DNA from 2 places in the Micromonospora sp. NPDC007230 genome. Region 1 is predicted to be linked to the other one. Evidence: predicted binding sites of a transcription regulator. Region 1 holds the regulator's gene; the other holds the start of a gene.

Region 1 (14,859 bases):
GTCCGGTCGACACCTGGCGGCTCTGGGGCGCCGCCCTGCTCATCTTCGACGGATTCTGCTCCGACGACAGCTTCTTCTACTTCCAGACCTGGCTGATCGGCCGCGGCCGGGCGGCCTACCACCGGGTGCTGGCCGACCCGGACGCGCTCGCCGACCTGCCGGAGGTGCGCCGGCTCGCGGGCCGGCCGATGCGGGACTGGGCCGAGGACGAGCTGCCGGACTGGGAGTGCCTGGACTACGTGGCCGACGAGGCGTACGAGCGGATCACGGGCGAGGAGGAGGGCCTGGACGACGCGGTCGAGGCCCGGGGGCGGGAGCTGCGCTGCTCGCCGGAGCCGGTGGACGAGGCGTGGGACGTGCGGGACTCGAATGAGCTGGCCCACCGTTACCCGCGACTCGCCGCGCTGTTCCCGCTGCCCGGCCGGGGCCGGGCGCCGGTCTGGGAGACTGCCACGCCATGAGGACCGACGACTTCTGGCAGCTGATCGACCGCGCCCGCACCGGCGGTGGGGGAGAGTCCGCGGCGGTCGCCGCCCGCGCGGTCGCCCTGCTCGCCGAGCGGGACCCGGCGGAGATCGTCGGGTACGCCCACCACCAGCGGCGGGTGCTCGCCGCCTCCTACCGGGTCGACCTCTGGGGCGCGGCGTACCTGATCAACGGGGGCGCCTCCGACGACGGTTTCGAATACTTCCGGGGCTGGCTGATGACCCAGGGCCGGGCGGTCTTCGCCAAGGCCGTCGCCGACCCGGACTCCCTGGCCGAGCTGCCGCAGGTCCGGGCCGCCGCGCTCAGCGGCGAGGAGTTCGAGTGCGAGGACATGCTGGCGGTGCCCTGGGAGGCCTACCGGAAGGCGACCGCGACCGAGCTGCCGGCGGACCGTGACCCGGTGCCCGTGCCCGACCTGAACGACTTCTGGGACTTCGACGACGAGGAGGAGGCGCGGCGGCGGCTGCCCCGGCTCGCCGCCCTCTTCGTGGAGCCGCCGGAGGAGTGACGGGGGAGGACCGGCTTTCCCGGCGACGTGGGAGCATAGAGGGGGCCGGCGTCGCGCCGGCCCGCTCACGTCAGCCGACCAGAACGGACCGCTGTGCCACCGACGCTCGATCCCGGCGCGAACGCTCCTGGTGCCACCGACCCGGCGCGCATCAGGAACTTCTGCATCATCGCCCACATCGACCATGGGAAGTCGACCCTGGCCGACCGGATGCTGCAGCTCACCGGCGTGGTCGATCCGCGGCAGATGCGTGCCCAGTACCTCGACCGGATGGACATCGAGCGCGAGCGCGGCATCACCATCAAGAGCCAGGCCGTCCGCATGCCGTGGACCATCCGGGAGGGCGACCGGGCCGGCGAGACCGCCGTGCTCAACATGATCGACACCCCGGGCCACGTGGACTTCACCTACGAGGTGTCCCGGTCCCTCGCCGCGTGCGAGGGCGCGATCCTGCTGGTCGACGCCGCGCAGGGGATCGAGGCGCAGACCCTGGCCAACCTCTATCTGGCCCTCGAGAACGACCTGCACATCATCCCGGTGCTCAACAAGATCGACCTGCCGGCCGCCCAGCCGGAGAAGTACGCCGAGGAGCTGGCCCACCTGATCGGTGGCGACCCGGCGGACTGCATCAAGGTCTCCGGCAAGACCGGCGAGGGCGTGCCGCACCTGCTGGACGAGATCGTCCGGCAGTTCGTGCCGCCGGTCGGCGAGGCCGAGGCCCCGGCCCGCGCGATGATCTTCGACTCGGTGTACGACGTCTACCGGGGCGTGGTCACCTACGTCCGGGTGATCGACGGCCGGATCGAGGCCCGCGACCGGATCAAGATGATGTCCACCGGCGCCGTGCACGAGCTGCTGGAGATCGGCGTCATCTCGCCGGAGATGGTAAAGGCCGGCGCGCTCGGCGTCGGCGAGGTGGGCTACCTGATCACCGGTGTGAAGGACGTGCGCCAGTCCCGGGTGGGTGACACGGTCACCATCAACACCCGGCCGGCGACCGAGGCGCTGGGTGGCTACAAGGACCCGAAGCCGATGGTCTACTCGGGCCTCTACCCGATCGACGGGTCCGACTACCCCAACCTCCGTGAGGCGCTGGACAAGCTCAAGCTCAACGACGCGGCGCTGACGTACGAGCCGGAGACCTCGGGCGCGCTCGGCTTCGGCTTCCGCTGCGGCTTCCTCGGCCTGCTGCACCTGGAGATCATCCGGGAGCGGCTGGAGCGGGAGTTCAACCTCGACCTCATCTCCACCGCGCCGAACGTGGTCTACCGGGCCATCCAGGAGGACGGCGAGGAGATCGTGGTCACCAACCCCAGCGAGTACCCGACCGGCAAGATCGCCGAGGTGTACGAGCCGACGGTCCGGGCCACCGTGCTCACCCCGAACGACTACGTCGGCGCGGTGATGGAGCTGTGCCAGGGCCGCCGGGGCAGCCTGCTCGGCATGGACTACCTCTCCGCGGACCGGGTGGAGCTGCGCTACACCCTTCCGCTGGCCGAGATCATCTTCGACTTCTTCGACCAGCTCAAGAGCCGCACCAAGGGGTACGCCTCGCTGGACTACGAGCCCTCCGGCGAGCAGGCGTCCGATCTGGTCAAGGTGGACATCCTGCTGCACGGCGAGCCGGTGGACGCGTTCAGCGCCATCGTGCACAAGGACAAGGCGTACAACTACGGCACGACGATCGCGGCCAAGTTGCGCACCCTGATCCCGCGCCAGCAGTTCGAGGTGCCCATCCAGGCCGCCATCGGCAGTCGGGTGATCGCCCGGGAGACGATTCGCGCCATCCGTAAGGACGTGCTCGCGAAGTGCTACGGCGGTGACATCAGCCGTAAGCGCAAGCTGCTGGAGAAGCAGAAGGAAGGTAAGAAGCGGATGAAGATGGTCGGCCGGGTGGAGGTTCCGCAGGAGGCCTTCATCGCCGCCCTCTCCTCCGACTCCGGGGACGGCAAGCCCGCCGGCAAGAAGTAGGCCCTCGCCGTACGCCGACGCATGGCCGGCGCCCCGCCACGGTGACCCGTATCCGGGTCCCGCGGTCGGGGTGCCGGCCTTTGCGCGTACCCGGAGGTGAATTTCCGTCCTGGGACGCCGCACCGTCCGATCGGGTCGGCACCCCGCGCCACCTGTGCAATCGTCCCGTCGGGGAAACGGATCCGGGCCCGGGCATCGACCGGGTGCCATCGGTCGGGCGGCAGATCGGTTTGGGTTTTCGGCCGGTCGGGAACTTAGCGGTCACGACAGACAACACACGACAACGTGTGGCAGATCTTAGGAGGAGAGCGACCATGACCGTCACCGGAATCATCACCGCGCTCATCGTCGGTCTGATCGTCGGCGCGCTGGGTCGCCTGGTCGTGCCGGGCCGTCAGAACATGCCGATCTGGCTGCACATGCTGATCGGCGTGGGCGCGGCGCTGCTCGGCACCGTGCTGGCCCGGGCCCTGGGCATCGCGACCGAGACCGCCGGCGTCGACTGGATGGAGTTGCTGGTCCAGGTGGTGCTGGCCGCGATCGCCGTGGCCCTGGTGGCCGGGATCGGTGGTCGGCGCAGCGTCTCGCGCTACTGACCCACACCCTCGACCCCCGACAAACGCTGAAGCGGGCGCCCGACCAGTTCGGGCGCCCGCTGGCGTGTCCGGCCTGACCTGCCCGGGCGTCACCCCTGCCGCCGGAGCCGCGGGCTGCGATACCGTCGCCAGGCCCCCGCCCACACACTGCCCCCTGTCGTAAAGGAATTTTTCCTACTAAGGTGCGGCGGAGAAGGTTAGTGCCAAACGGCGCGAGGGAGATATAGGCGTGAACAGGTGGAAGCGGCTGGCGCCGGTCACCGCCATCGTGGCCTCGGCCGCGATGGTGCTCGCCGGTTGCGGTGGCTCCGGGGACGACGAGAAGGCCGCGGACAACAGCAAGCTGACGGTCTGGATGATGGGCGAGGGCGGCGACGCCCAGACCAAGTTCCTCGACAGCGTCGAGGCCGAGTTCAAGAAGAAGCACCCCGAGACCGACGTGGTGGTGCAGTACATCCCCTGGCTGGAGGCGCCGAAGAAGTTCCAGGCCGCCCTGGCCGGCGGGGAAGGACCGGACGTCACCGAGCTGGGCAACACCGAGACCCAGGGCTGGGCGGCCCAGGAGGCGCTCGCCGACGTCACCGACAAGTTCAACGGCTGGGCCGAGGGCAAGGACATCCTGCCCGACCTGGTGAAGAACGCCCAGCTCGACGGCAAGCAGTACGGCGTGCCGTGGTACGCCGGCGTACGCGCCATCTACTACCGCACCGACTGGTTCGCCGAGGCCGGCGTGCAGCCGCCGACGACCTGGGAGGAGCTGGTCGCCGCCGCCAAGACGGTGCAGGCCAAGAAGCCGGGCAAGTACGGCATCGCCCTGCCGGGCAACTCGGAGCTGCCGTTCTACTCCTTCCTCTGGGCCGCCGGCGGGGAGATCGCCACCAAGCAGGGCGACACCTGGAAGTCCGGCTACAACACCCCCGAGGCGCAGCGGGCGGTCAAGTTCTGGACCGACCTGGTGACCGTGCACAAGGTCGCCCCGCCGGCCGCCGCCGGCTGGAACGAGGTCGACGCCCGGACCCAGTTCGCCACCGGCAACGCCGCCATGGCGTTCGCCGGTAGCTGGCAGGGCGGCGCGATGAAGAAGGACAACCCGGACATCGAGAAGGTGTGGGGCACGTTCCCCATCCCGGGTCCGGACGGCAAGCCGGCCCCGGCCTTCGCCGGCGGTTCCGACATCGCGCTGTGGAAGGACAGCAAGCGGCAGGCCCTGGCCTGGGACTACCTGACCGTGCTGCTGAGCAAGCAGAAGGACCAGGAGTTCGCCAGCAGCCTCGGCTTCTTCCCGGTCTACAAGGACCTCGTCGGCGGCGGCAACTACGCCAACGACAAGGTGATGGGGGCGTTCGCCACCGCCATGCAGAACACCAAGCTGACCCCGCTCACCCCGAAGTGGGTCGAGGTCAGCCGGACCAAGACGGTGACCCAGGCCATGAACAGCTCGGTCATCAAGGGCCAGAAGACGGTCGAGAAGGCCACCGCCGACGCGGCCACCGAGATGGAAAGCATCCTCAACGCCAAGTGACGACGCTGACCGAGGCCACCGGGACGGGCGCCGCGCGGGAGACCCCTGCGCGGCGCCGCCGCCGGGTGGACCATCTCCCGTACCTGTTGCTCCTGCCCTGTCTGGCGGTCATCGCGGTACTGCTGCTCTGGCCGCTCGGTCAGGTCGTGATGATGTCCTTCTACAAGTTGGACAGTGTCCGACAGTTGCGGGGGGACCGCGAGTGGCCGTGGGTGGGCCTGGCCAACTACGCGCAGATCCTCGGCGATCCGTTCTTCCGCACCGTGCTGCGCAACACCGTGCTCTTCGCCGTGGCGACCGTGGTGCTCACGATGATCATCGGAACCCTGGTCGGGCTGCTGCTCAACCGCCTCGGCAAGAAGATGGCGACCTTCGTCGCCAGTTGCGTGATGCTCGCCTGGGCCACCCCGGCGCTGACCGGCACCATCGTCTGGAAGTGGATTTTCGACGACACCAGTGGCCTGGTCACCTGGCTGTTCAACAAGCTGCCGGACGGGCTCTCCACCACGCTCTTCGGGCGCAGTGACTGGACCGGCTACGGCTGGTTCAACGACCCGCTGCTGTTCTTCGCGATCCTGACCCTGGTGGTCGTCTGGCACTCGTTCCCGTTCATCGCGGTGAGCGTGCTGGCCGGGCTGAAGAGCGTGCCGAGCGAACTGCAGGAGGCGGCCCGGGTGGACGGGGCCGGGCCGTGGCGGGTCTTCTGGTCCGTCACCTTCCCGATGCTGCGCCCGGTCTTCGGCATCCTGGTGGTGCTCTCCACCATCTGGGACTTCAAGGTCTTCACCCAGCAGTTCGTGCTGGCCGGCGGCACCCAGGACCGGTCGACGTTCATGCTCTCGATCTACTCGTACGCGGAGGCGTTCTCGCCGCCGCCCAAGTACGGCCTCGGGTCGGCGATCGCGGTCATCCTCACCCTGATCCTGCTCGCGGTGACCGCCCTGTACGTCCGCATGGTGCTCCGGCAGGAGGACGAGTAGTGAAGAAGATCGCCCTCAACGGTGCCGGCCTGCTGGTCGCGCTCTTCGCGGCGTTCCCGGTCTACTGGATGGTGGCCACCTCGCTGAAGCCCAACCGGGAGATCTTCTCGGCGACCCCGCGTCCGGTGCCGGCCGAGCCCACCCTGGAGCACTACCGGGAGATCCTCACGGGGAACCTGATCCCGGGCGTGACGTTCACCGACTTCTTCCTCAACAGCGTGCTGGTCGCGGTGGCGACCGTGCTGCTCAGCGGACTGGTCGCGCTGCTCGCGGCGACCGCGGTGGCCCGGTTCCGGTTCCGGCTGCGGACCACCTTCCTGATCCTGCTGCTCGTGGTCCAGATGATCCCGCTGGAGGCACTGGTCATCCCGCTGTTCCTGATGATCCAGCGGCTCGGGCTCTACAACACCCTGCCCAGCCTGATCCTCACGTACCTGGGCTTCTCGCTGCCGTTCGCGGTGTGGATGCTGCGCGGCTTCGTGGCCGCGGTGCCGAAGGAACTGGAGGAGGCGGCGGCGATCGACGGCGCCAGCCGGGCCCAGACCTTCCGCCGGATCCTCTTCCCGCTGGTCGCGCCCGGGCTGGTGGCGACCAGCATCTTCTCCTTCATCACCGCCTGGAACGAGCTGATCTTCGCGCTGACCTTCGTCAACGACCAGCACAAGTACACCCTGCCGGTGGCGATGACGTTCTTCTTCGGTCGGGACGACACCGCCTGGGGTTCGGTGATGGCCGCCTCCACACTGTTCACCCTGCCGGTGATCGTCTTCTTCCTGCTGGTGCAGCGCCGGATGGTCTCCGGCCTGGTCGCCGGGGCGGTCAAGGGCTGAGGTGCCCGGAACGGGCCCGGCTTGACGCGTCCCGTCGAGCAGGGGCCCCGCTCGGCGCGGTTCCTGCGCCCGGCGTGGTGCCCGTAGGCTGACCGCCATGACGGGCAGGCTGGCGGCGGTGAACCTCGGCGTGGTGACCGAGGCGGAGTGGGCGGGCGACCCGAGCGGCCGCAGCGGGATCGACAAGCGGCCGGTCGACGGCCCGGTGCTGGTCCGGTTCGACGGGGTCGCCGGCGACTTCATCGGCGAGCGGGCCCACCACGGCGGCCCCGACCAGGCGGTGTACGCGTACGCCGCGGAGGACGCCGGCTGGTGGGCCACCGAGCTGGGCCGGCCGCTGCGTCCGGGCGCCTTCGGCGAGAATCTCACCACCTCCGCGGTGGACGTCACCGGGGCGGTCATCGGCGAGCGGTGGGCGGTCGGCTCCGCCCTGCTTGAGGTGACCAGGCCGCGCACCCCGTGCACCACCTTCGCCGGTTTCTGGGGCGTACCGGACCTGATCAAGCGGTTCACCGTCCGGGCCGCGCCCGGGGCGTACCTGCGGGTGCTGCGCGAGGGGGAGACCGGCGCGGGCGACCCGGTGGAGGTGGTGGAACGCCCGGCGCACGGGGTGACCATCGGCGAGGTGTTCCGGGCGACCACGCTGGAGCCCGAGCTGCTGCCCCGGCTGGCCGACGTGCCGGAGCTGCCCGAGCCGATCCGGGCGAAGGTCCTTCGCCGCCTCGGCGCCGCCCGCCGCTGACCGGCGCGCCCTCGCCGGCCTGCAACCGCTCACCGACGGCCACCTGGCGCTCGCCGGCGGCGTCGGCACCGGCTGGCGGCCGCGCTGCCCGGGCCCGGGTCACGTGGCGGCGAAGACCTCCGCCAGCACCTGGGTCGACGCGGCCCGGCTGCCCTTCACCTTGTCCCAGGTGCCGTGCTCGGCGGTCCACTCCAGGTCGCCGAAGCGGACCCGCTTCACCCCGTGGTCGTCGGCGTGGGAGACCAGCCAGTGGGCGTACCGCCAGCCGTTGCGGCTGTCCGCCGCCGGGACGGCGAACCCGGTCAGATCGGTCGGTGGGGTGAGGCCGGACAGCCCCCAGTCCAGGGTCAGGCTCTCCACCAGGGCCGTCGCCGCGGCCGGCCCGCGCATCGTCGGCGTCAGCCCGACGGTGCAGGCCACCGCGGCGGTAGCGTCGCCGAGCAGCGCGCGGGTGAGGACCTCCGACTCGTCGGCCCACTTCTGGTACGCCTCGGGGTAGGCCGACCGCTGCACCCGCTGCGCGGCCTCGGTGACCCGCATCTCCTCCCAGCCCCGGACCTTCTTCAGCGCGGCATAGAACTTCCGCGCCGCGTAGCGCGGGTCCTGGACCTGCTCGGGGGTGCCCCAGCCCTGGCTCGGGCGCTGCTGGAACAGGCCCAGCGAGTCCCGGTCGCCGTGCGCGATGTTGCGCAGGTGCGACTCCTGGTACGCGGTCGCCAGCGCCACCACCACGGCCCGCTCGGGCATCCGCCGCTGCACCCCGATCGCCGCGATCGTGGCCGCGTTGGCCATCTGCTCGGCGCTGAGCACCACCCGCCCGTCGGCCTGCACGGTGCAGGTCCGGCTGGCCATCGGCAGGCGGAGGTGCTGCCCGAACTGCTTCGTGACGAACCAGACGCCGAGCAGGGCGACGACCGCCACCACCACACCGCCTGCCACGACCGCAACCCGAGTTCGCACCCGCACCCCCTGTCCCGACAGTCCGACAAGCGTACGTCCCGTGCCGCACCAACCGGGTCGTCCGACCGGTTGTCTCCCGTTCCGTCACCGCCCCGCCACCGACCGCGTTCGGCCCCACGTGCGGAGACCCGTCGGCCTCAGTCTCCGGTGGGCACCCAGGCGGCGGGCCGCTTCTCCCGGAACGCGGCCACGCCCTCCCGGCCCTCGGCCGAGAGGAAGTACCCGGTGGACCGCGTGCCCAACTCGGCGATCTCCGCGCGCAGGTCGGTCGCGGCCGGCCGGCGCAGCAGCTCCTTGGTGCCGGCGAGGGCGTTCGGCGCGCCCTTCACCAACGAGGCGCAGTAGCGGCCCACCGCGGCGTCCAGGTCGTCCGCCGGCACCGCGGCGGTGACCAGGCCGATCTCGGCGGCCCGCCGGCCGTCGAAGATGTCGCCGGTCAGGTACAGCTCGGCGGCGGCCCGGGGGTGCAGCCGCGGCAGCACGGTCGCCGAGATCACCGCCGGGATCACGCCGATCCGGACCTCGGTGAAGGCGAACGTCGCCGCCTCGGCGCAGACCGCCAGGTCGGCCGCGGCGATCAGCCCCAGCCCACCGGCCCGCGCCGGCCCGGCCACCTTCGCCAGCACCGGCTTCGGGCACTCCCGGACCGCCACCAGCACGTCGCCCAGCATCCCGGCCGGCACCGTCCCGCTGGCGTACGCGGCGGCGGTCTCCTTGAGGTCCGCCCCGGAGCAGAAGACCGGCCCGGTGTGGTCCAGCACGATCACCCGGACCGCGTCGTCGGCGACCGCCGCGGCGAGCCCGGCCAGCAGCTCGGTCATCAGCGGGGTGGAGAGCGCGTTGCGGTTGTGCGGGCTGTCCAGGGTGAGGGTGGTCACCCCACGGGCCGTGGCGACCCGCACGAGAGCGTCCGGAGAGGTCATGCCGGGCACACTAGTGGCCATGCCCGGCGTCCTTCCAGAAGGCGAATCCGTCCCGCGGGACGGATCGCTGCCCCCTGCCGCCCGCCGCGCCGTCGGCGCCCGCGGCTTCGGGGTGTACGTGCACGTCCCGTTCTGCGCCAGCCGGTGCGGTTACTGCGACTTCAACACGTACACGGCGGCCGAACTGGGCGGCGGGGCCAGCCGGGAGAGCTACGCCGACACGGTCCTGGCCGAGCTGGCCCTCGCCGGCCGGGTGCTGGACGACAGCCCGCCGCCCCGGGTGGACACCGTCTTCGTGGGCGGCGGCACGCCCACCCTGCTCCCCGCCGACGACCTGGCCCGGATCCTGGACGGCATCGACCGCACCTGGGGGCTGGCCGCCGACGTCGAGGTGACCACCGAGGCCAACCCCGAGTCGGTCACCCCGGAGTCGCTCAAGACGCTGCGGGCGGCCGGCTACACCCGGATCTCGCTCGGCATGCAGTCCGCCGCGCCCGGGGTGCTGGCCGTCCTCGACCGGCGGCACAGCGCCGGCCGGGCCACCGCCGCCGCCCTGGAGGCGCGGGACGCCGGATTCGACCACGTGAACCTGGACCTGATCTACGGCACGCCGGGGGAGACCGCCGAGGACTTCGCCGCCTCGCTGGAGCAGGTGGTGGCGGCGGGCGTGGACCACGTCAGCGCGTACGCCCTGATCGTGGAGGACGGCACCCGGCTGGCCGCGCGGATGCGCCGCGGCGAGCTGCCGTACCCGAGCGACGACGTGGCGGCGGACCGCTACCTGGCCGCCGAGGCCGCCCTCGACGCGGCCGGCTTCTCCTGGTACGAGGTCTCCAACTGGGCGCGCTCCGCGGCGGCCCGGTGCCGGCACAACCTGCTCTACTGGACCGGTGCCGACTGGTGGGGCCTCGGCCCGGGGGCGCACAGCCACGTCGGCGGCGTGCGCTGGTGGAACGTCAAGCACCCCACCGCGTACGCGCAGCGCCTGGCCGCCGGGGAGTCGCCCGGCCTGGCCCGGGAGTTGCTCACCCGGGACGAGGCGCACATGGAGGACGTGATGCTGCGGCTGCGGCTCGCCGCCGGCCTGCCGCTGGACGTGCTGGGCTCGGCCGGCCGGGCCGGCGCCGAGCGGGCGCTGGCCGAAGGCCTGCTGGCCCCCGGCGCGTACACGGCCGGCCGGGCCGTGCTGACCCTGCGCGGCCGGTTGCTGGCCGACGCGGTGGTCCGCGACCTGCTGCCCTGAGCGATGCCGGACCCGGCCGACCCGGAGGTCGGCCGGGTCAGGGTCACTTGATCAGGCTGAGGCTCATCGGATACTGGTAGAGCTGGCCCTCGTTGGCCTTGACCCCGGCGAGGATGCCGAACACCACCCCGAGGATGACGGCCGCGCCGACGCCGAGGAAGCCGATCAGGATGCAGCTCAGGATCCAGCCGACGAGGCCCACGATCGACCAGAGCAGCTGGAAGTTGAGCGCCGCGACCGCGTGCTGGCGCACGGTCGGGGACTGGTTGCCCCGGGCCAGCATCGAGACCAGCGGCGGGAGCCAACCCAGCACCCCGGCGCTGATGAACATCGCCGCCGCGCCGCCGAAGTGCGCGACCAGGGCCCAGGTCTTGTCTTCGTTGTTGGCGTAGCCGGCGGGCGGCCCATACCCGCCGCCGGTCGGGTAGCCGGCGCCGGGCGCGGCGTGGCCGCCCGGCGGAGGATGAGCGCCCGGAGGTGGGTAGCCACCCGACGGCGGCTGGCCGCCGGAGGGCGGCGGATAGCCACCGGGCGGGGGATAGTCGCCCCCCGCCGGTGCGCCGGACAGTGGTGCGGTGGGGGGCTCGTCCGCCGACGAGCCGAACGGTGCCGACGGCGGGGTCGCCTCCGGCGGCTGGGCGCCGGAGTCCCCCGCTCCCGGAGGGCGAGGAGGTTCAGTCATGGACGTCACGGTAGGTCCCGTGGGCAAGGGCGCGCCAGGGGGAGATCGCCCGGGATGTCCGGCTGTTCGGCCCAGGGGGCGTGACTGCGTGGCGGCCCGCACCGGGGGTCCGTCGCTGATCATCGCGTCGGCGGGCACGCCGACGTAGACTGGCACTCGCTACAGTCGAGTGCCAGACGCTCAGTCGGCACCGCGTGCCGTTGATCCAATCGGGTGGCGACGCGCGCCGGCGGGCCGAGGCGCGTCAGGAGGTGGGGAGATGGGTCTCGACGACCGCAAGCTCGCCGTGCTGCGCGCGATCGTCGAGGACTACGTCGCCACGCAGGAGCCCGTGGGCAGCAAGGCCCTGGTCGAGCGGCACCAGCTGGGCGTCTCCCCGGCCACGGTCCGCAACGACATGGCGGTGCTGGAGGAGGAGGGCTACATCCGGCAGCCGCACACCAGCGCCGGCCGGGTGCCCACCGACCGCGGCTACCGGCTCTTCGTCGACCGGCTCTCCCGGGTCAAGCCGCTCAGCCCCGCCGAGCGCCGGGCCATCGAGCGCTTCCTGGTCGGCGCGGTCGACCTGGACGACGTGGTGCACCGCACGGTCCGGCTGCTGGCCCAGCTCACCCGGCAGGTCGCCGTGGTGCAGTATCCGAGCCTGGCCCGCTCCAAGGTGCGCCACCTGGAACTGGTGCCGATCTCCACCACCCGGCTGATGGTGGTCATGATCGCCGACACCGGGCGGGTCGAGCAGCGGCTGGTCGAGCTGCCCGGGCCGCTCCCCGCCGACGACGTCACCGACCTGCGCCGGCTGGTCAACGAGAAGCTGGTCGGCACCCTGCTGGCGGACACCCCGCCGCTGGTCCAGGCGTTGGTGGACGAGTCCTCGCCGCAGCTGCGCCCGGCCATGGCCACGCTCTCCAGCGTGCTGCTGGAGACGCTGGTCGAGCGGCACGAGGAGCGCATCGCGCTGGCCGGCACCGCCAACCTCACCCGGGGTGGTCTGCTGGACTTCCAGGGTTCGCTGCGCCCCATCCTCGAGGCGCTCGAGGAGGAGGTCGTGCTGCTCAAGCTCATCGGTGAGGCCGAGCCGAGCACCACCCGGGTGCTGATCGGCGACGAGAACGAGATCGACAACCTGCGCGCCGCCTCCGTGGTCAGCACCGGCTACGGCCCCGGCAGCACCATCGTCGGTGGACTCGGCGTGCTCGGACCGACCCGGATGGACTACCCCGGCACCATCGCCACAGTGCGGGCCGTGGCACGCTACGTGGGCGATCTGCTGGCCCAGAACTGACCAGTCAGGGCCGCCGGCCGGAAAGTGGCCGACGACCGCGCAACGCGAGACGAACATGAGGACACGGAACGCAGTGGCCAGGGACTACTACGGCATTCTCGGCGTGAGCCGGGACGCCTCCGACGACGAGATCAAGCGTGCCTACCGCAAGCTGGCGCGGCAGTTCCATCCGGACGTCAATCCGGATCCGGAGGCACAGGAGAAGTTCAAGGACATCAACGCCGCGTACGAGGTCCTCTCGGACGACCGGAAACGGCAGATCGTCGACCTGGGCGGCGACCCGCTCGCGCCCGGCGGTGGGGGCGCGGGTCCGGGCGGCCCGGGCGGCGCCGGCCCGTTCGTCGGGTTCCAGGACATCATGGACGCGTTCTTCGGAGGGGCGGCCGGCGGCAGCCGGGGGCCGCGCCCGCGTACCCGGCCGGGCGCCGACGCGATCCTGCGGCTGGAGCTGGACCTGCACGAGACCGCGTTCGGTGTCGAGGCGCCGATCACCGTCGACACCGCGGTGCTCTGCACCACCTGTTCCGGCGCGGGCACCGCGGCCGGCACCCACCTGGCCACCTGCGAGGCGTGCGGCGGCCGGGGTGAGGTGCAGTCGGTGCAGCGGACCTTCCTCGGCCAGGTGGTCTCCGCCCGGCCGTGCACGGTCTGCCAGGGCTACGGCACCACCATCCCGCACCCCTGCCCGACCTGCGCCGGCGACGGCCGGGTGCGGACCCGCCGCTCGCTCACCGTCAAGATCCCGGCCGGGGTCGAGGACGGCATGCGGATCCGGCTGGCCCAGCAGGGCGAGGTCGGCCCCGGCGGCGGCACCGCCGGCGACCTCTACGTGGAGATCCACGAGCGGCCGCACGACGTCTACTCCCGCAAGGGCGACGACCTGCACTGCCGGGTCACCGTGCCGATGACCGCCGCCGCGCTCGGCACCCGGCTGACCATCAAGACGCTGGACAGCGAGGAGACGGTGGACGTCAAGTCCGGCACCCAGCCGGGCAGCACGCTGCGGCTGCGCGCCCGGGGCGTACCGCACCTGCGCGGCACCGGCCGGGGCGACCTCTACGTCCACCTCGACGTGCGCACCCCGACCAAGCTCGACGCCGACCAGGAGCGGATGCTGCGCGAGTTCGCCAAGACCCGCGGCGAGGAGGTCGCCGAGCTGACCAAGCAGGGCGGCTTCTTCTCCCGGATGCGTGACGCCTTCAACGGGCACGCCTGAGGTGTCGGCGCCGCTGTTCCTGGTCGAGGCGCTGCCCACCGGTGACACGCTGACGCTCGACGGCCCGGAGGGGCACCACGCCGCCACGGTGCAGCGGCTGCGGGTCGGCGAGGAGCTGCTGCTCGCCGACGGCCGGGGCGGCACCGCCGCCGCGGTGGTCACCGCCGTCGGCCGGGGCACCCTCGACCTGGCGGTCACCTCCCGGGGGTACGTCGACGCGTCCGTCCCCCGGCTCGTGGTGGTGCAGGGCATCGCCAAGGGCGACCGGGGCGAGCTGGCCGTGCAGGCGATGACCGAGGTCGGGGTGGACGAGATCGTGCCCTGGGCGGCGTCCCGCTCGGTCGTGCAGTGGCGCGGCGACCGGGGCGTACGGGCCCGGGAGAAGTGGGCGGCCACCGCCCGGGAGGCGGCCAAGCAGGCCCGCCGCGCCTGGCTGCCGATCGTGGCCGGTACGCCCGACGAGTCGACCCCGACGGTGGCTCTGCGGATCGCCGGGGCGGCCGCCGCGTTCGTGCTGCACGAGGAGGCCGAGGAGCGGCTGGCCAGCGCCGAGCTGCCGGAGACCGGCGAGATCGTGCTGCTGGTCGGCCCGGAGGGCGGCATCGCCCCGGCCGAGCTGTCCGCCTTCCGCGAGGCCGGCGCGCGTACCGTCCGGCTCGGTCCCTCGGTGCTGCGTACCTCCACCGCCGGCGTCGCCGCCCTCAGCGTGCTCGCCGCCCGACTCGGCCGCTGGTAGATCAGGGATCGGGCTCTGCCGTCGTCAGCTGCGCAGGTAGGAGGCGCCGTTGAGGTCGACGATGGTGCCCGAGGCCCACTCGGCCTCGGGGCTGGCCAGCCAGTGCACCGCGGCGGCGATCTCCTCGGGGCGCGCCACCCGCCGGAACGGGCTCTGCGCCCGGATCGCGTCGCCGCGCTCGC
Region 2 (14,859 bases), on a different contig from region 1:
CAGCGTCGGTTTCGTCCAGTCGGTCACCGCGTACCGGTCGGCGACGGCCTGCGCCACGGTGCGGACGCCGTCGTGCTCGTTCCAGAGCCACTCGGCGTACGTGGCGAAGCCCTCGTTGAGCCAGATGTCGCTCCACCGCGACAGCGAGACGCTGTCGCCGAACCACTGGTGGGCCAGCTCGTGCGCCACCACCTCGGTGTTCGGCCGGCCGCCCCGGAAGAAGCCCGGCCCGTAGACCGGCCGGGTCTGGGTCTCCAGCGCATACCGGATGCGCTCGTCGGCGACCGCGATGCCGCCGTACGCGTCGAACGGGTACGGCCCGAACCGCTCGGCCAGGAAGTCGGCGACCTCACCGGTCCGGGCCAGCGCCCGGGCGGCCGGCCCGTCCGCCGGCAACCCGGCGGCGACCGCGGTGACCAGCGGCTTTCCGGCGTGCGTGCCGGTCGACACCCGGTAGTTCCCGATCACCAGGGTGGTCAGGTAGCTGGCCATCGGCGAGCCCTCGGACCAGCGCCAGGTGGTCCAGCCGTCCTTGCTGGACTGTCCCTTGGGCACGCCGTTGCTCAGCGCGGCGAGCCCGTCCGGGACGGTCACCTCGAGGTCGTAGGTGGCCTTGTCGGAGGGGTGGTCGTTGACCGGGTACCAGGTGCTCGCCGACTCCGGCTGGCCGAGCGCGATCGCCCCGTCGCCGGTGGCGTGGAAGCCGCCGTCGCCCAGTTCGCCGCTGGGCAGCGGCTGCGGCACCCCGCCGTACGCCACCTCGACGGTGAACCGCTTCCCGGCCGGCAGGCCGCGCGCCGGGGTGACCACCAGCTCGTTGCCGTCCCGCCGGTGGGTGGCCGGGGCGCCGTCGACGCGTACCCGGTCGACGGTGAGGCCGGCGAGGTCGAACTGGAACCGGGACAGCCCGGCGGTCGCGGTGGCGGTGACGGTGGCCTGGCCGGTGAGCCGGTCGCTGGCCGGTTCGTAGCGGACCTGCAGCGCGTAGTGGGCGACGTCGTAGCCGCCGTTGCCGGCCCCCGGCACGTACGGGTCGCCGAGGTCGGCCGCCCCGGGTCGGAACCGCGCGTTTGCGTCCTCGTCGGTGCACCCGCCCGCCAGCAGCGCGACCGCCAGCACCGCCGCCGACCACCGCCGCCCCCGTGTCATCCGCCGAGCCTAGACGCGCGACGGCGCGGGTGAGACGGAATCCACACCCGCGCCGTCGCCGGTCGAGTCAGCGGTCGAGGACCAGGCCGACCTTCTGGAACTCCTTGAGGTCGCGGTAGCCGCACTTGGCCATCGCCCGGCGCAGACCGCCGAAGAGGTTGAGCTGGCCGTCCGGCTCGTCGGCCGGGCCGAAGAGCAGCTTCTCCATCCCGCCCAGCGGCTCGCCGGCCACCTCGAACGCGCCGCGCGGCAGCGACGGGTGGCTGGCCGCCGAGTGCCACCAGGCACCGCCGGCCGGGGCCTCCGCGCAGCGGGAGAGCGGCTCGCCCAGCATCACCGCGTCCGCGCCGCAGCCGAGCGCCTTGGCGATGTCGCCGGAGGTCTGGATGTCGCCGTCGGCGATCAGGTGCACGTACCGGCCGCCGGTCTCGTCCAGGTAGTCCCGACGGGCCGCGGCGGCGTCGGCGATGGCGGTGGCCATCGGCACCCGGATGCCGAGCACCGACTCCGTGGTCGACCAGTCGTCGCCGCCGATGCCGACGATCACGCCGGCCGCGCCGGTGCGCATCAGGTGCAGCGCGGTCTTGTAGTCGGTGCAGCCGCCGACGATGACCGGCAGGTCGAGGTCGGCGATGAACTCCTTGAGGTTCAGCGGCTCGTCGGTGGTGGAGACGTGCTCGGCGGAGACGATGGTGCCCTGGATGACCAGGATGTCCACGCCGGCGTCCAGGATCACCGGGGCGAGCGCGAGGGTGTGCTGCGGGGACACCCGGACGGCCACCGTGCCGCCGCCGGCCCGCAGCTCGCGGACCCGTTCGGCGATCAGGTCCGGGCGGATCGGCTCGGCGTACACCTCCTGGAGCCGCTTGGTCGCCCGGGCCTCCTCGTCCAGGCCGGCCAGCTCCTCCAGCACCTTGGTCGGGTTCTCGTACCGGGTCCACAGGCCCTCGACGTTGAGCACGCCCAGGCCGCCGAGCTGGCCGAGCTGCACCGCCGAGGAGGGGCTCATGGTCGCGTCGGACGGGTGCCCGACGCAGGGGATGCCGAACTGGTAAGCGTCAAGCTGCCAGGCCGTGGAGACGTCGTCGACGTCCCGGGTGCGGCGGCTCGGCACGATGGCGATTTCGTCCAGGTGGTAGCCGCGCTGCGCGGTCTTGCCCAGCCCGATCTCGACCACGTCACGCATGGGGGACTCCAGGTGGTTGGGGGTGATGGTCAGCGGGTGTGGTAGTTGGGCGCCTCGACCGTCATCTGGATGTCGTGCGGGTGGCTCTCCTTGAGCCCGGCCGCGGTGATCCGGATGAGCTGGCCGCGCTCGTGCAACTCCGGGATGCTCTCGGCACCGGCGTACCCCATCGCCAGCCGCAGCCCGCCGACGAGCTGGTGGGCGACCTGGGCCAGCGGGCCCCGGTAGGGCACCTGGCCCTCGACGCCCTCCGGGACCAGCTTCTCGTCGCTGGTCACGTCCTGCTGGAAGTAGCGGTCCTTGGAGTACGACTTGGCCTGGCCGCGGGACTGCATCGCGCCGAGCGAGCCCATCCCCCGGTAGGCCTTGTACTGCTTGCCGTTGATGAAGAGCAGCTCGCCCGGGCTCTCCTCGGAGCCGGCCAGCAGGCCGCCGAGCATCACCGTGTCGGCGCCGGCCACCAGGGCCTTGGCGATGTCGCCCGAGTATTGGATGCCGCCGTCGCCGATCACCGGCACGCCGGCCGGGCGGGCCGCCCGGGCGGCCTCCATGATCGCGGTGATCTGCGGTACGCCCACCCCGGCCACGATCCGGGTGGTGCAGATGGCGCCGGGGCCGACGCCCACCTTGACGCCGTCCGCGCCCGCGTCGACCAGCGCCTTCGCGCCGGCGTACGTGGCCACGTTGCCGCCGACGATGTCGATGGCGACGTCCTTCTTGAGCCGGGCGACCATCTCCAGCACGGCGCGCTGGTGGCCGTGCGCGGTGTCCACGATCAGCACGTCGACGCCCGCGTCGACCAGGGTGCGGGCCCGCTTGTACGCGTCCTCACCCACGCCGATCGCGGCGGCGACCCGGAGCCGGCCGGCGGAGTCCTTGGTGGCGTTCGGGTACTGCTCGCTCTTGGTGAAGTCCTTGACCGTGATCAGGCCACGCAGCTTGCCCGAGTCATCGACGATCGGCAGCTTCTCCACCTTGTGCTGCCGGAGCAGCGCCAGCGCCTCGTCCTTGCTCACCCCGACCGGGGCGGTGACCAGCGGGGTGCGGGTCATGATCTCGCGGACCGGGGTGGACGGGTCGGAGACGAAGCGCATGTCGCGGTTGGTGACGATGCCGACGAGCTCGCCCTGCCCGTCGACCACCGGTACGCCGGAGATGCGGTAGCGGCCACAGAGCGAGTCGACCTCGCGGAGGGTGTCGTCCGGGCTGGCGGTCACCGGGTTGGTGATCATGCCGGACTCGGAGCGCTTCACCAGGTCGACCTGGAGCGCCTGGTCCTCGACGGAGAGGTTGCGGTGCAGCACACCGATGCCGCCCTGGCGGGCCATGGCGATCGCCATCCGCGCCTCGGTGACGGTGTCCATCGCGCTGGACAGCAGCGGGATGTTGAGCTCGACGGTGCGGGTGAGCTTGGTGCGGGTGTTCACCCGGCTCGGGACGACGTCCGACTCGCCGGGCTGGAGCAGCACGTCGTCGAAGGTCAGCCCGAGCGGCACCACCCGCGCCGAGCCGGCCGGCAGTTCGGGCAGGTGACCGCCCAGCTCGCCGCCGTCGACGCCGGCAGTAAGGTCGGTGCTGGGCGAATTCTCCACGATTGCTCCCCTGAGCTGTTTCGGACGGGCTTCAGCGAGGCGGCGCGCGCCTGGACCGGCGCACGCCGAGATGACGGCGCGTCGCTTCATCGTACCCACCAACCAACGCGGGTCCCGGCAGCGGCGGGCCAGGGTAGGCGGCGCCACAGGGAGTCCCGGGGGCGGACTTTTCGGTGTGGCGGGGACTACGGTGAGGGGGTGCACGACGAGCCCATCGACCCGTTCAACGGCGACCCGGCCGATCCGGCTGCCAGCCTGCACGACCCGCGCGAGGACGACCCGCTCGACCCGCTGACCGAGGTCGAGCGGCAGGACGTCCTGGAGGACCTCGCCGACCTGGAGATCTACCAGGCCCTGCTCCAGCCGATCGGGGTGCGTGGCCTGGTCATCGAGTGCGAGGACTGCCGCGAGCCGCACTACTTCGACTGGGACCTGCTCCGGGGCAACCTGCGCCACCTGCTCAACTCCGGGCGGCCGCGGGTGCACGAGCCGGCCTACGACCCGGACCCGGACCACTACGTCAGCTGGGACTACGCCCGGGGCTACGCGGACGGCGTGCACGACACCCTGACCGAGGGCACCGAGGACGACCCGTCGGCCGAGGACTGACCGCCGGGCCGGTGCCGCTCAGGCGACCAGACCGGCGCGGAAGCCCGCGGCCACGGCGTGCGCCCGGTCCCGGGCGCCCAGCTTGCGGAACAGCCGGCGGGCGTGCGTCTTGACGGTGTCCTCCGAGACGAACAATTCCCGCCCGATCTCCGCGTTGCTCTTCCCCTCGGCCATGCCGAGCAGCACCTGAAGCTCCCGCTCGGTCAGCCCGATGGCGCTGCGGGCGTTGGGCGTGGCACGCTGCGGACCGCCCGCCGGCGCCGGCTCGGCATCGGCCGAATCGGGGGCGTCCTCGCCCCGCTGCACCGGCACCACCGTGGGCGCGCCGCCCGGCACCTCCGGCGGGCCCGCCGACCAGGCCGGCGCCGACCCGGCGGGGGTACGCCCCGGCGCGGCCGAGCGTGCGGTCCCGCCGACCGCCGCGGTGTCCCGGGCCGGGTCGGTCACCCGGTGCTTGGCCGCCCGTCCGGGAGCGGCGAGCAGCAGCAGGGCCTTCGCCACCGCGCTGGTCAGATCATGGTCGGCGCCCTGGATCAGCCCACGCGCTCCGGCGTTGATGGTGGCCGCCGCCGCCTCCGACTCCTCGGTTCCGAGCAGCAGCACGGCGGCCTGGGGCGCCCGGGCGAGCACCCGTCGGACGAAGCCCGCGCTGTCCGGCCGGGTGAGGGCGGTGTCGGCGAGCACCACGTCGACGGGACGTTCGGCGAGCCGCAACATCACCTCGGGATCGGAGACCGCCGTCCGGACGACGCCGGACAGCCCGAGCCGCGCCGCCGCGGAGGCCAGGTGCTGGGCCGCGATTGGTGTCCGAACGCATACGAGAACGCTACGCACAGTCGTCTCCTCTCCGCCTCAGAGCAGACCACGGCGGGGTCGGGTCAGGAGGAGGTTCCGGGCAATCATCAGAACTTTTCCGACAGATGGGGCATATGCCACCAACCGTCCGAGGTTTTCGATCAAAGATGTGTGAGCGCGGGACAGCCCGGGTACGAGGGGTCAGGCCGGAAACGGGTGTCCCGCGCGGACCGCCGACCGGTAGCTGGCCACGAAGGATTCTCCGCGGTGCCGCGCGGGAGGAGGGGTGCTGATGTCGAACGTACGCAGACTGCCTGGACCCATTGTCGACCTGTGGGACTGGCAGCGGCTCGGTGCCTGCCGGGGGAGGGACAGCGCTCAGTTCTTCCACCCCGACGGGGAGCGCGGCTCCTCGCGGCTGCGCCGCGAGTCCGGTGCCAAGGCCGTCTGCCGGGCCTGCCCGGTACGGGCCGAGTGCGCCGCCCACGCCCTGTCGGTCCGCGAGCCGTACGGCGTGTGGGGCGGGTTCAGCGAGGCGGAGCGGCTCCGACTGCTCGCCCTCGGCTGGGAGGACCTCGCCGACCGCCGGCACACCCGGGTCGACGTGGCCCGGCTGGAGGCCCGGCTCGGCCAACCGCACAGATCCACCGTGCCGGAACAGCGCAAGGTCGCCTGACCGGCCGAACCGACCATCCCGACGCCGCGTCCCGAACTCCGGGCGCGGCGTCGTGTGTGCGCCGTCGGGCCGGACCCGCCAGGCGACGCCGGCTCCGCGCGGGGAGGCAGGTTCCCGCTCCCTTTCGAGCTGACATCACGAACGACTCGGCACGCGCGTGAGTCGTTCACGACATCAGCTCCACAGCGAGCGAGCAGAGTCTCTCCGGCCCCGCGCCGCCAGCCACCCGCGGCGGCCACCCTCGCCGCGCACGTGCCCGTCGTGGAGATCGACCCGGCGTCCGTCGGCCGGTTCAGCCGACGGTGACCCGTACCGTGTGCCAGCCGGTGGCCCCGTCCGGCGCGACCGGCCGCTGCTCCCCCGGCTGGGTCTCGCCGTCGGCGTCGCTGGCGCGTACCTGGAGGGTGTGCTCGCCCGGGGTGGCGGCCCAGCGCCACGACCACTGCACCCAGGTGTCCACCGAGACCGCCGGGGCGAGCGTCGCCTGCTGCCAGGGCCCGCCGTCGACGCGTACCTCGACGGTCCGGATGCCCCGGTGCTGCGCCCAGGCCACCCCGGCGACCGTGACCGGGCCGGCGGTGAGCCGGTTGCGCGGGCGCGGCGTGTCGATCCGCGACTGGGTCTTGATCGGCGCCTGCGCCGACCACCCGCGCGGCACCCAGTACGCGTCGAAGTCGGCGAAGCGGGTCAGCTCCAGCTCGGTCACCCACTTGCACGCCGAGACGTACCCGTAGAGCCCGGGCACCACCATGCGCACCGGAAAGCCGTGCTCGACCGGCAACGGCTCGCCGTTCATGCCGACCGCGAGCAGCGCGTCGCGGCCGTCCCGCAGCACCGCCGTCGGGGTGCCGCAGGTCCAGCCGTCGACCGAGCGCCCGACCACCTGGTCCGCGCCCTCCTCCGGCTCGGCCTCGTCCAGCAACTCCTTGATCGGTACGCCGAGCCACCGGGCATTGCCGATCAGGTCCCCGCCCACCTCGTTCGAGACGCAGGCCAACGTCACGTAGCGCTCGACCATCGGCCGGGCGAGCAGGTCGGCGAAGCTCAACTCGATCGGCTTGCGTACCCGGCCGTGGATGCGCATCCGCCAGGTCGCCGGGTCCACCTGCGGCACCACCAGGGCGGTGTCGATCCGGTAGAACTCCCGGTTCGGGGTCACGTAGGGGGCGAGCCGGCTCACCGACAGGTCCGCGCCGGCCGGCACCGGCGGGGCGGGCGCCACCGGGGTGGGCAGGGCCACCGCCTGCCGGGCCGCCGAGACGCCCCGCCGGCCGGCCAGCCAGTGCCCGCCGAGCCCGGCCACCGCCGCCGTCCCGGCCAGCAGGCCGACGTCGCGCAGGAACCGCCGCCGCGGCCCCGGGTCGCCGCGCTCCAGCGGCTCCCACCCCGCGACGGGCTCCTCCCGCGCGAGCGCGGCGACGGCCGGGGGTGGGGTGGGCCCGGGTGAGGTGGCCCGGTGTGGTGCGTCCGGGGCCGCCGGCCCGGGATCCACCCGCAGCGGGCCGGCGACGAAGGCCCAGAGCGTCAGCGCCCCCAGCCCGCCGCCGACCAGCGAGGGCAGCGCGTCGGCGGCGTCCGCGCCGGCCCGGGTCAGCGCGGCGGCCACCCCGAGGGCGGCGAACCCGGCGATGCCGGCCGGGCCGGTCCAGAGTCGCCGGGCCGCGAGCACGCCGAGCAGCGCGGCGAACGCGGCCAGCAGCACCGCCGTCCCGACCAGCAGGGCGATCTTGTCGTACCGGCCGAAGAGCGCGATGGCGAACTGCTTGAGCGGCTCGGGCACCAGGTCGACCACCAGGCCGCCGACTGCGATCAGTGGCGCCGAGCTGGGGCCGGTGAGGACGGCCACCGGCTCGGCCGAGCCGATCGCCACGGCCGCGGCGGTGACCCCGGCCAGCGCCGCCCGGCGGCGGGACATGCTGCTCACGCCGACCAGTGTGGGCGCGCCCAGCGGCCGACCGCCAGCCACGTCAGCGTTCCGTAAGCAGATACGGATCAGGGCACACCGCGTGGGCGGTGTGCCCTGACTCAGGCCGTACGGGGGATCAGAAGCCCGGGCCGTGCTGGTGGCCGTGACCGTGGCCGTGGCCGTGCCCACCGCCGGCGGCCGGCTCGGCCTTCTCCGGCTTCTCCACCACCAGGCTCTCGGTGGTGAGCAGCAGGCCGGCGATCGAGGCGGCGTTGGTGACCGCGTTGCGGGTCACCTTCACCGGGTCGATGATGCCGGCCTTGACCAGGTCCACGTACTCGCCCTTGGCGGCGTCGAGGCCGTGGCCCCACTCCTTGCCGGCGACCTTCTGCACCACCACGTAGCCGTCGTGGCCGGCGTTCTGGGCGATCCAGCGCAGCGGCTCGACCAGCGCCTTGCGCACGATCGAGACGCCGACCTTCTCGTCACCGGTGAAGCCGAGGTCGTCGTCGAGCGCCGGCAGGATCTGGGCCAGAGCGGCGCCGCCGCCCGGGACCGTACCCTCCTCCACCGCGGCCTTGGTCGCCGCGATGGCGTCCTCGATGCGGTGCTTGCGCTCCTTCATCTCGACCTCGGTGGCCGCGCCCGCCTTGATGACCGCGATGCCACCGGAGAGCTTCGCCAGCCGCTCGGCCAGCTTCTCCCGGTCCCACTCGGAGTCCGAGGCCTCGATCTCCTTGCGGATCTGGGCGACCCGGTCGGCGACCTCGGAGGCCCGACCGCCACCGTCGACGACGGTGGTGGTCTCCTTGTCGACCACCACGCGGCGGGCGGTGCCGAGCACCTCCACACCGACCTGGTCGAGCTTGTAGCCCAGCTCCGGGGCGACCAGCTCGGCACCGGTCAGGATCGCCATGTCCTGCAGCATCGCCTTGCGGCGGTCGCCGAAGCCGGGAGCCTTCACCGCGCAGACCTTGAGGGTCTTGCGGATCGCGTTGACCACCAGGGTGGACAGCGCCTGGCCCTCGACGTCCTCGGCGATGATCAGCAGCGGCTTGTTCTGCTGGAGGACCTTCTCCAGCAGCGGCAGCAGCTCCTCGATCGCCGAGATCTTCTGGGTGGTGATCAGGATGTACGGGTCCTCCAGGACCGACTCCTGCCCCTCCACGTCGGTGACGAAGTTGGGCGAGATGAAGCCCTTGTCGAACTGGAGGCCCTCGGTCACCTCCAGCTCAGTGGTGAGCGCGGAGCCCTCCTCGACGGTGATGACACCGTCGCGGCCGACCTTCTCCATCGCCTCGGCGATCAGCTCGCCGATGGTGGCGTCCTGCGCGGAGATCGTCGCGACGTGCGCGATCGACTCCTTGTCGGCCACCTCGACGGCCCGGCCGAGCAGGGCCTCGGAGACCTTGTTCGCCGCCGCGTCGATGCCCCGCTTGAGGCCGGCCGGGTTGGCGCCGGCCGCGACGTTGCGCAGGCCCTCGCGGACCATCGCCTGGGCCAGCACGGTCGCGGTGGTGGTCCCGTCGCCGGCGACGTCGTTGGTCTTGGTCGCCACCTCCTTGACCAGCTGCGCGCCGAGGTTCTCGTACGGGTTGGTGAGCTCGATCTCCTTGGCGATGGTCACGCCATCGTTGGTGATCGTCGGTGCACCGAACTTCTTGTCCAGGACGACGTTGCGCCCGCGCGGGCCGAGGGTGACCTTGACCGCGTCCGCGAGAGCGTTGACACCGTGCTCGAGCAGGTGCCGAGCGTCGTCCGAGAAGCTGAGGATCTTCGCCATCGGTATCCCTTCGAAGCGACGCTGCCCCGGCCCGGCGAGCCGGACCGGGGCAACGACACTGATCGGTTGCTTACTTCTCGATGACCGCGAGGACGTCGCGGGCGGAGAGCACCAGGTACTCCTCGCCGGCGTACTTGACCTCGGTGCCGCCGTACTTCGAGTACAGGACGGTGTCGCCGACCTTCACGTCGATCGGAACGCGGTTGCCCTTGTCGTCGATCCGGCCCGGGCCGACAGCGAGGACGGTGCCCTCCTGCGGCTTCTCCTTGGCGGTGTCGGGGATCACGATGCCCGACGCCGTGGTGGTCTCAGCCTCGTTCGCCTGGACCACGATCCGGTCCTCGAGCGGCTTGATCGCAACCTTGGTCGCGGTAGTCACGGGCATACCCTCCTGGGGTACTGGTTTCGTTGCCGGTCGACACGCCGACCGGCGTCAATCTGCCACATGCCACCGGGCGGGGCCGTCGTCGCGGGTGCCGGTCCGCCTGGCGTTCAACCCCCGGACACCAGGGCCCGGGCGTTGGCACCCTCAGGGTGAGAGTGCTAATCGCAGGTTATTCCTCGGCTAGCACTCCGTCAAGGAGAGTGCCAACGGAACGGCCCCGTGTCGCCCACACCTTCGCCCCCGGCGGGAGAATGGGCGGGTGGATCTCGACCAGCTCGCCGCGCTGCGTACCCCCGAGGGGTCGGCCGCCCTCGCGGCGGCCGCCGAGGTGGCCGGCGGCGACCCGCTGGCCGCGGCGGCCCGGCTCCGCTCGGCGGGGTTCCCGGCCGGGCTGGCCGCCGCCGCGCTCACCCAGGCCGAGCTGCGCCGCCGAGCGGTCGGCAAGTTCGGGCCCGAGGCCGCCGGCATGTTCCTCACCCGCCCCGGGCTGGAGCAGGCCACCCGCCGGGTGGTCGCCGACCGACGGGCCGCGCGGCTGCGCGCCGCCGGCGTGCGCACCCTCGCCGACCTGGGGTGCGGCCTCGGCGCCGACGCACTCGCCGCCGCCCGCGCCGGCATCCGGGTGTACGGGGTGGAGGCCGACCCGGCGACCGCCGCGATGGCCGCCGCGAACGCCGAGGCGGCCGGGCTGGCCGACCTGTTCACCGTCGAGTGCGGGGACGCGACGGCGTTCGACGTGACCCGGGTGGACGCGGTCTTCTGCGACCCGGCGCGACGGGCGGCCGGCACCGGGCGGCGGATCTTCGATCCGAACGCCTACTCGCCGCCCTGGGATTTCGTCACCGGGCTGGCCGAGCGGGTGCCGCGGACCGTGGTGAAGGTGGCCCCCGGGCTGGACCACGCGCTGATCCCGGCGGGCGCCGAGGCGGAGTGGGTCAGCGTGGCCGGCGACCTGGTCGAGGCCGCCCTCTGGTGCGGCGAGCTGGCCGAGGTGCCCCGCCGCGCGACCGTGCTGACGGAAGGGCCCCCGCTCCACGCCGCCGGCAGCGGAGCGGCGCCCTGCCATCAGCTCACCGGCTCCGGCGACGCCGAGGCGCCGGTGGGCGCGGTCCGGCGGTACGTGTACGACCCCGACCCGGCGGTGGTCCGCGCGCACCTGGTCGCCGAGCTGGCCGCGGAGCTGTCCGCGACACTCGCCGACCCGAGCATCGCCTACCTGTACGCCGACGCGCCGGTGGCCACCCCGTACGCCCGCTGCCTGGAGGTCACCGACGTGCTGCCGTTCTCGCTGAAGCGGCTGCGCGCCCTGCTGCGCGAGCGCCGCGTGGGCCGGGTCGAGATCCTCAAGCGCGGCTCGGCGCTGGAGCCGGAGCAGCTGCGCCGGGACCTGAAGCTCGCCGGCAAGGCGGCGGCCAGCCTGATGCTCACCCGGGTGGGCGGCGCGCCGACCGTGCTGATCTGCCAGCCGGTGCCGGGCTGAGCCGGGATTTCGACTCGCCCCGCCGGCCCGGGCGGGGTTAGCTTGTCGGGCATGGCGGGACAGGGCACTCCGGCGACGGCGCTGCTGGCCAAGCGCAAGATCAGCCACAGCACCCACCCGTACCAGGTCTCGCCGGACGCGCCGAACTACGGCGCGCTGGTCGCGGCGGCCCTCGGGGTGCCGCCGGAGCGGGTGTTCAAGTCCCTGGTCACCGAGGTCGACGGCGGGCTGACCGTGGCGGTCGTGCCGGTCACCGGGGAGCTGGACCTCAAGGCACTGGCCGCCGCGGCGGGCGGCAAGCGGGCGACCATGGCGGACCGGGTCGTGGCCGAGCGGGCCACCGGCTACGTGCGCGGCGGGATCAGCCCGCTGGGTCAGCGCAAGCGGCTGCCCACGGTGGTGGACGCGTCCGCCCTGGACCACCCGACCGTCTACGTCTCGGCGGGTCGCCGCGGCCTGCAACTGCAACTCGCCCCGGCTGATCTGGTCGCGCTGACCGACGCCGTCACCGCGCCGATCGCCGCCGCCTGATCCACCCCGGAGTCGCTCCACGGGCGTTCCCGCACCTCGTGCGGGGAGCGCTCTCAGCCGGGTGACAGTGGCGTTGCTGAATTGTTACCGCCGCCAACAAACTACCGACCTCGGCAGTCTTGCGCTCGTCACGCATACGGGAATACGTTGCCGGACACAACAAACCATCGACCACTCCCCCACCCCCGGAAAGGACCCGTGCACATGCGCAAGGGCTTCCTCACCTTCGCCGCCGTCGGCCTGCTGGCCACCGGCAGCATGGCCGCCTGCGGCGACAACGGCGGTTCCGACCAGGCCGGCAGCGCCAAGAAGCCGAAGATCGGCGTCATCCTCCCGGACAGCAAGTCCTCCGCCCGCTGGGAGACCGCGGACCGCAAGTACCTCAAGGCGGCCTTCGACGCCGCGGGCGTTGACTCCGACATCCAGAACGCCCAGAACGACAAGACCGCGTTCCAGACCATCGCGGACCAGATGATCACCAACGGCGTGACCGTCCTGATGATCGTCAACCTGGACTCCGGCACCGGCAAGGCCGTCCTGGACAAGGCGAAGTCCCAGGGCGTAGCCACCATCGACTACGACCGGCTCACCCTCGGCGGGTCGGCGCAGTACTACGTCAGCTTCGACAACGAGGCGGTCGGCAAGCTCCAGGGCGAGGGCCTGAGCAAGTGCCTGACCGACAAGGGCGCCAAGAACCCGGCGATCGCCTACCTCAACGGCTCGCCGACCGACAACAACGCCACCCTGTTCAAGAACGGGTACGACTCGGTGCTCAAGCCGAAGTTCGACTCGAAGGAGTACACCAAGGCCGCCGACGACTCCGTGCCGGAGTGGGACAACGCCCAGGCCGCCACGATCTTCGAGCAGCAGCTCACCAAGGCCGGCGGCAAGATCGACGGGGTGCTCGCCGCCAACGACGGCCTCGGCAACGCGGCCATCTCGGTGCTGAAGAAGAACAAGCTCAACGGCAAGGTCCCGGTGACCGGCCAGGACGCCACCGCCCCGGGCCTGCAGAACATCCTCGCCGGTGACCAGTGCATGACCGTCTACAAGGCGGTCAAGCAGGAGGCCGACGCCGCCGCGGACCTGGCCATCGGTCTCGCCAAGGGGAAGACGAAGGACACCGGCCAGACCGTCAAGGACCCGGAGAGCGGCCGGGACGTGCCGGCCGTGCTGCTGGAGCCGAAGGCGATCTACAAGGACAACGTCAAGGACGTCGTGGCCGACGGCTATGTGACCAAGGAAGAGCTCTGCACCGGGGCGTACGCAAAGCTGTGCGCCGACGCCGGCATCAGCTGACCTTCCGTACCCCGCTTCAGGCAGTGCTGCCCGGCACGGGACGATCCCGTGCCGGGCAGCATTCCGGACGGGACCCGAGACCTCCCCTCCGTCCAAAGGAGACCCCCGTGTCCGCGAGCCCCCTGCTGGAACTACGCGGGATCGACAAGAGCTTCGGTCCCGTCCAGGTGCTGCGCAACGTCGCCTTCGCCGCCCACGCCGGTGAGGTGACCGCGCTGGTCGGCGACAACGGCGCCGGCAAGTCGACCCTGGTCAAGTGCATCAGCGGCATCTACCCCACGGATGCCGGCGAGTTCCTCTTTAACGGCCAGCCGGTGGGCATCCACGGCCCCCGAGACGCCGCCGCGCTCGGTATCGAGGTCGTCTATCAGGACCTCGCGCTCTGCGACAACCTCGACATCGTGCAGAACATGTTCCTCGGCCGGGAGAAGCGCAGTGGCATCGTGCTCGATGAGCCGACCATGGAGCAGATGGCCGCGGAGACCCTGGCCGGGCTCAGCGTCCGTACGGTGAAGTCGCTGCGCCAGCACGTCTCCAGCCTCTCCGGTGGCCAGCGCCAGACCGTGGCGATCGCCAAGGCGGTGCTGTGGAACAGCAAGCTGGTCATCCTGGACGAGCCGACCGCCGCGCTCGGCGTCGCGCAGACCGCCCAGGTGCTCGAACTGGTCCGCCGGCTGGCCGACAACGGCCTGGCGGTGGTGCTCATCTCGCACAACATGAACGACGTCTTCGCCGTCTCCGACCGGATCGCCGCGCTCTACCTCGGCCAGATGGTCGCCCAGGTGAAGACCACCGAAATCACCCACTCGCAGGTGGTCGAGCTGATCACCGCCGGCCGCTCCGGCAGCCTCGGCCTCGCCGCCGATTCGGCGCCGGGCGGCAACGGCAACGGCGCCGAGCCCGCCGACACGACCCCAGGAGCCCTCCGATGACCACCACCGCCGTGCAGAAGGAAGGCCCCGCCGCCGTCGCGCCGGCACCGACCGTCGGCAGCCACCTCCACAACTACTGGCGCCGGGTACGCGGTGGCGACATCGGCGCGCTCCCCGCCGTCGGCATGCTCGTCCTGCTCTGCGCCGCCTTCTCGATCGTGCGCCCGTCGTTCTTCACCGCCGGCAACTTTGCCAACCTGTTCACCCAGGGCGCGGCGATCACCCTGATCTCGATGGGGCTGGTCTTCGTGCTGCTGCTCGGCGAGATCGACCTCTCCGCCGGCTTCGCCAGCGGGGTCTGCGCCGCCGTGCTGGCCAACGTGGTGACCGTGTTCGGCTACCCCTGGTACGTGGCGGTGCTCGCCGCGATCGCCACCGGTGTGGTCATCGGCACGCTGCTCGGCCTGCTGGTGGCGAAGGTCGGCATCCCCTCCTTCGTGGTGACCCTCGCCGGCTTCCTCGCCTTCCAGGGCATCGCGCTGATGCTCGTGGAGGAGGGCAAGAACATCTCGGTGCGGGACGACGTGCTGCTGGCC

What was found. Region 1 encodes HrcA, which represses chaperone genes, less so after heat shock. Its sites were predicted from a motif close to GGTTNGCACNCTCNNNNNGAGNGTGCNAACC; they were not measured.
Region 2: groES (co-chaperone GroES) is a predicted target of HrcA. The motif match lies at 10,215-10,245, and genes of this name have one in related genera.

The regions. Positions count from the first base shown of each region.
Region 1 is NZ_JBIAFE010000026.1:66,743-81,601, forward strand. It holds gene ACFYML_RS29405 (DUF4240 domain-containing protein) at 1-461, shown strand, start outside; gene ACFYML_RS29410 (DUF4240 domain-containing protein) at 458-994, shown strand; gene lepA (translation elongation factor 4) at 1,088-2,965, shown strand; gene ACFYML_RS29420 (GlsB/YeaQ/YmgE family stress response membrane protein) at 3,280-3,561, shown strand; gene ACFYML_RS29425 (sugar ABC transporter substrate-binding protein) at 3,791-5,083, shown strand; gene ACFYML_RS29430 (carbohydrate ABC transporter permease) at 5,080-6,063, shown strand; gene ACFYML_RS29435 (carbohydrate ABC transporter permease) at 6,063-6,893, shown strand; gene ACFYML_RS29440 (MOSC domain-containing protein) at 6,991-7,635, shown strand; gene ACFYML_RS29445 (hypothetical protein) at 7,735-8,601, opposite strand; gene ACFYML_RS29450 (enoyl-CoA hydratase-related protein) at 8,733-9,518, opposite strand; gene hemW (radical SAM family heme chaperone HemW) at 9,538-10,761, shown strand; gene ACFYML_RS29460 (DUF4870 domain-containing protein) at 10,805-11,443, opposite strand; gene hrcA (heat-inducible transcriptional repressor HrcA) at 11,703-12,725, shown strand; gene dnaJ (molecular chaperone DnaJ) at 12,799-13,941, shown strand; gene ACFYML_RS29475 (16S rRNA (uracil(1498)-N(3))-methyltransferase) at 13,943-14,677, shown strand; gene ACFYML_RS29480 (SDR family NAD(P)-dependent oxidoreductase) at 14,702-14,859, opposite strand, start outside.
Region 2 is NZ_JBIAFE010000001.1:87,056-101,914, forward strand. It holds gene ACFYML_RS00425 (M1 family metallopeptidase) at 1-1,149, opposite strand, end outside; gene ACFYML_RS00430 (GuaB3 family IMP dehydrogenase-related protein) at 1,217-2,335, opposite strand; gene guaB (IMP dehydrogenase) at 2,365-3,927, opposite strand; gene ACFYML_RS00440 (DUF5319 domain-containing protein) at 4,126-4,536, shown strand; gene ACFYML_RS00445 (LuxR C-terminal-related transcriptional regulator) at 4,555-5,370, opposite strand; gene ACFYML_RS00450 (WhiB family transcriptional regulator) at 5,624-6,007, shown strand; gene ACFYML_RS00455 (molybdopterin-dependent oxidoreductase) at 6,300-7,931, opposite strand; gene groL (chaperonin GroEL) at 8,050-9,696, opposite strand; gene groES (co-chaperone GroES) at 9,767-10,081, opposite strand; gene ACFYML_RS00470 (methyltransferase domain-containing protein) at 10,341-11,561, shown strand; gene ybaK (Cys-tRNA(Pro) deacylase) at 11,613-12,092, shown strand; gene ACFYML_RS00480 (sugar ABC transporter substrate-binding protein) at 12,297-13,391, shown strand; gene ACFYML_RS00485 (ATP-binding cassette domain-containing protein) at 13,499-14,323, shown strand; gene ACFYML_RS00490 (sugar ABC transporter permease) at 14,320-14,859, shown strand, end outside.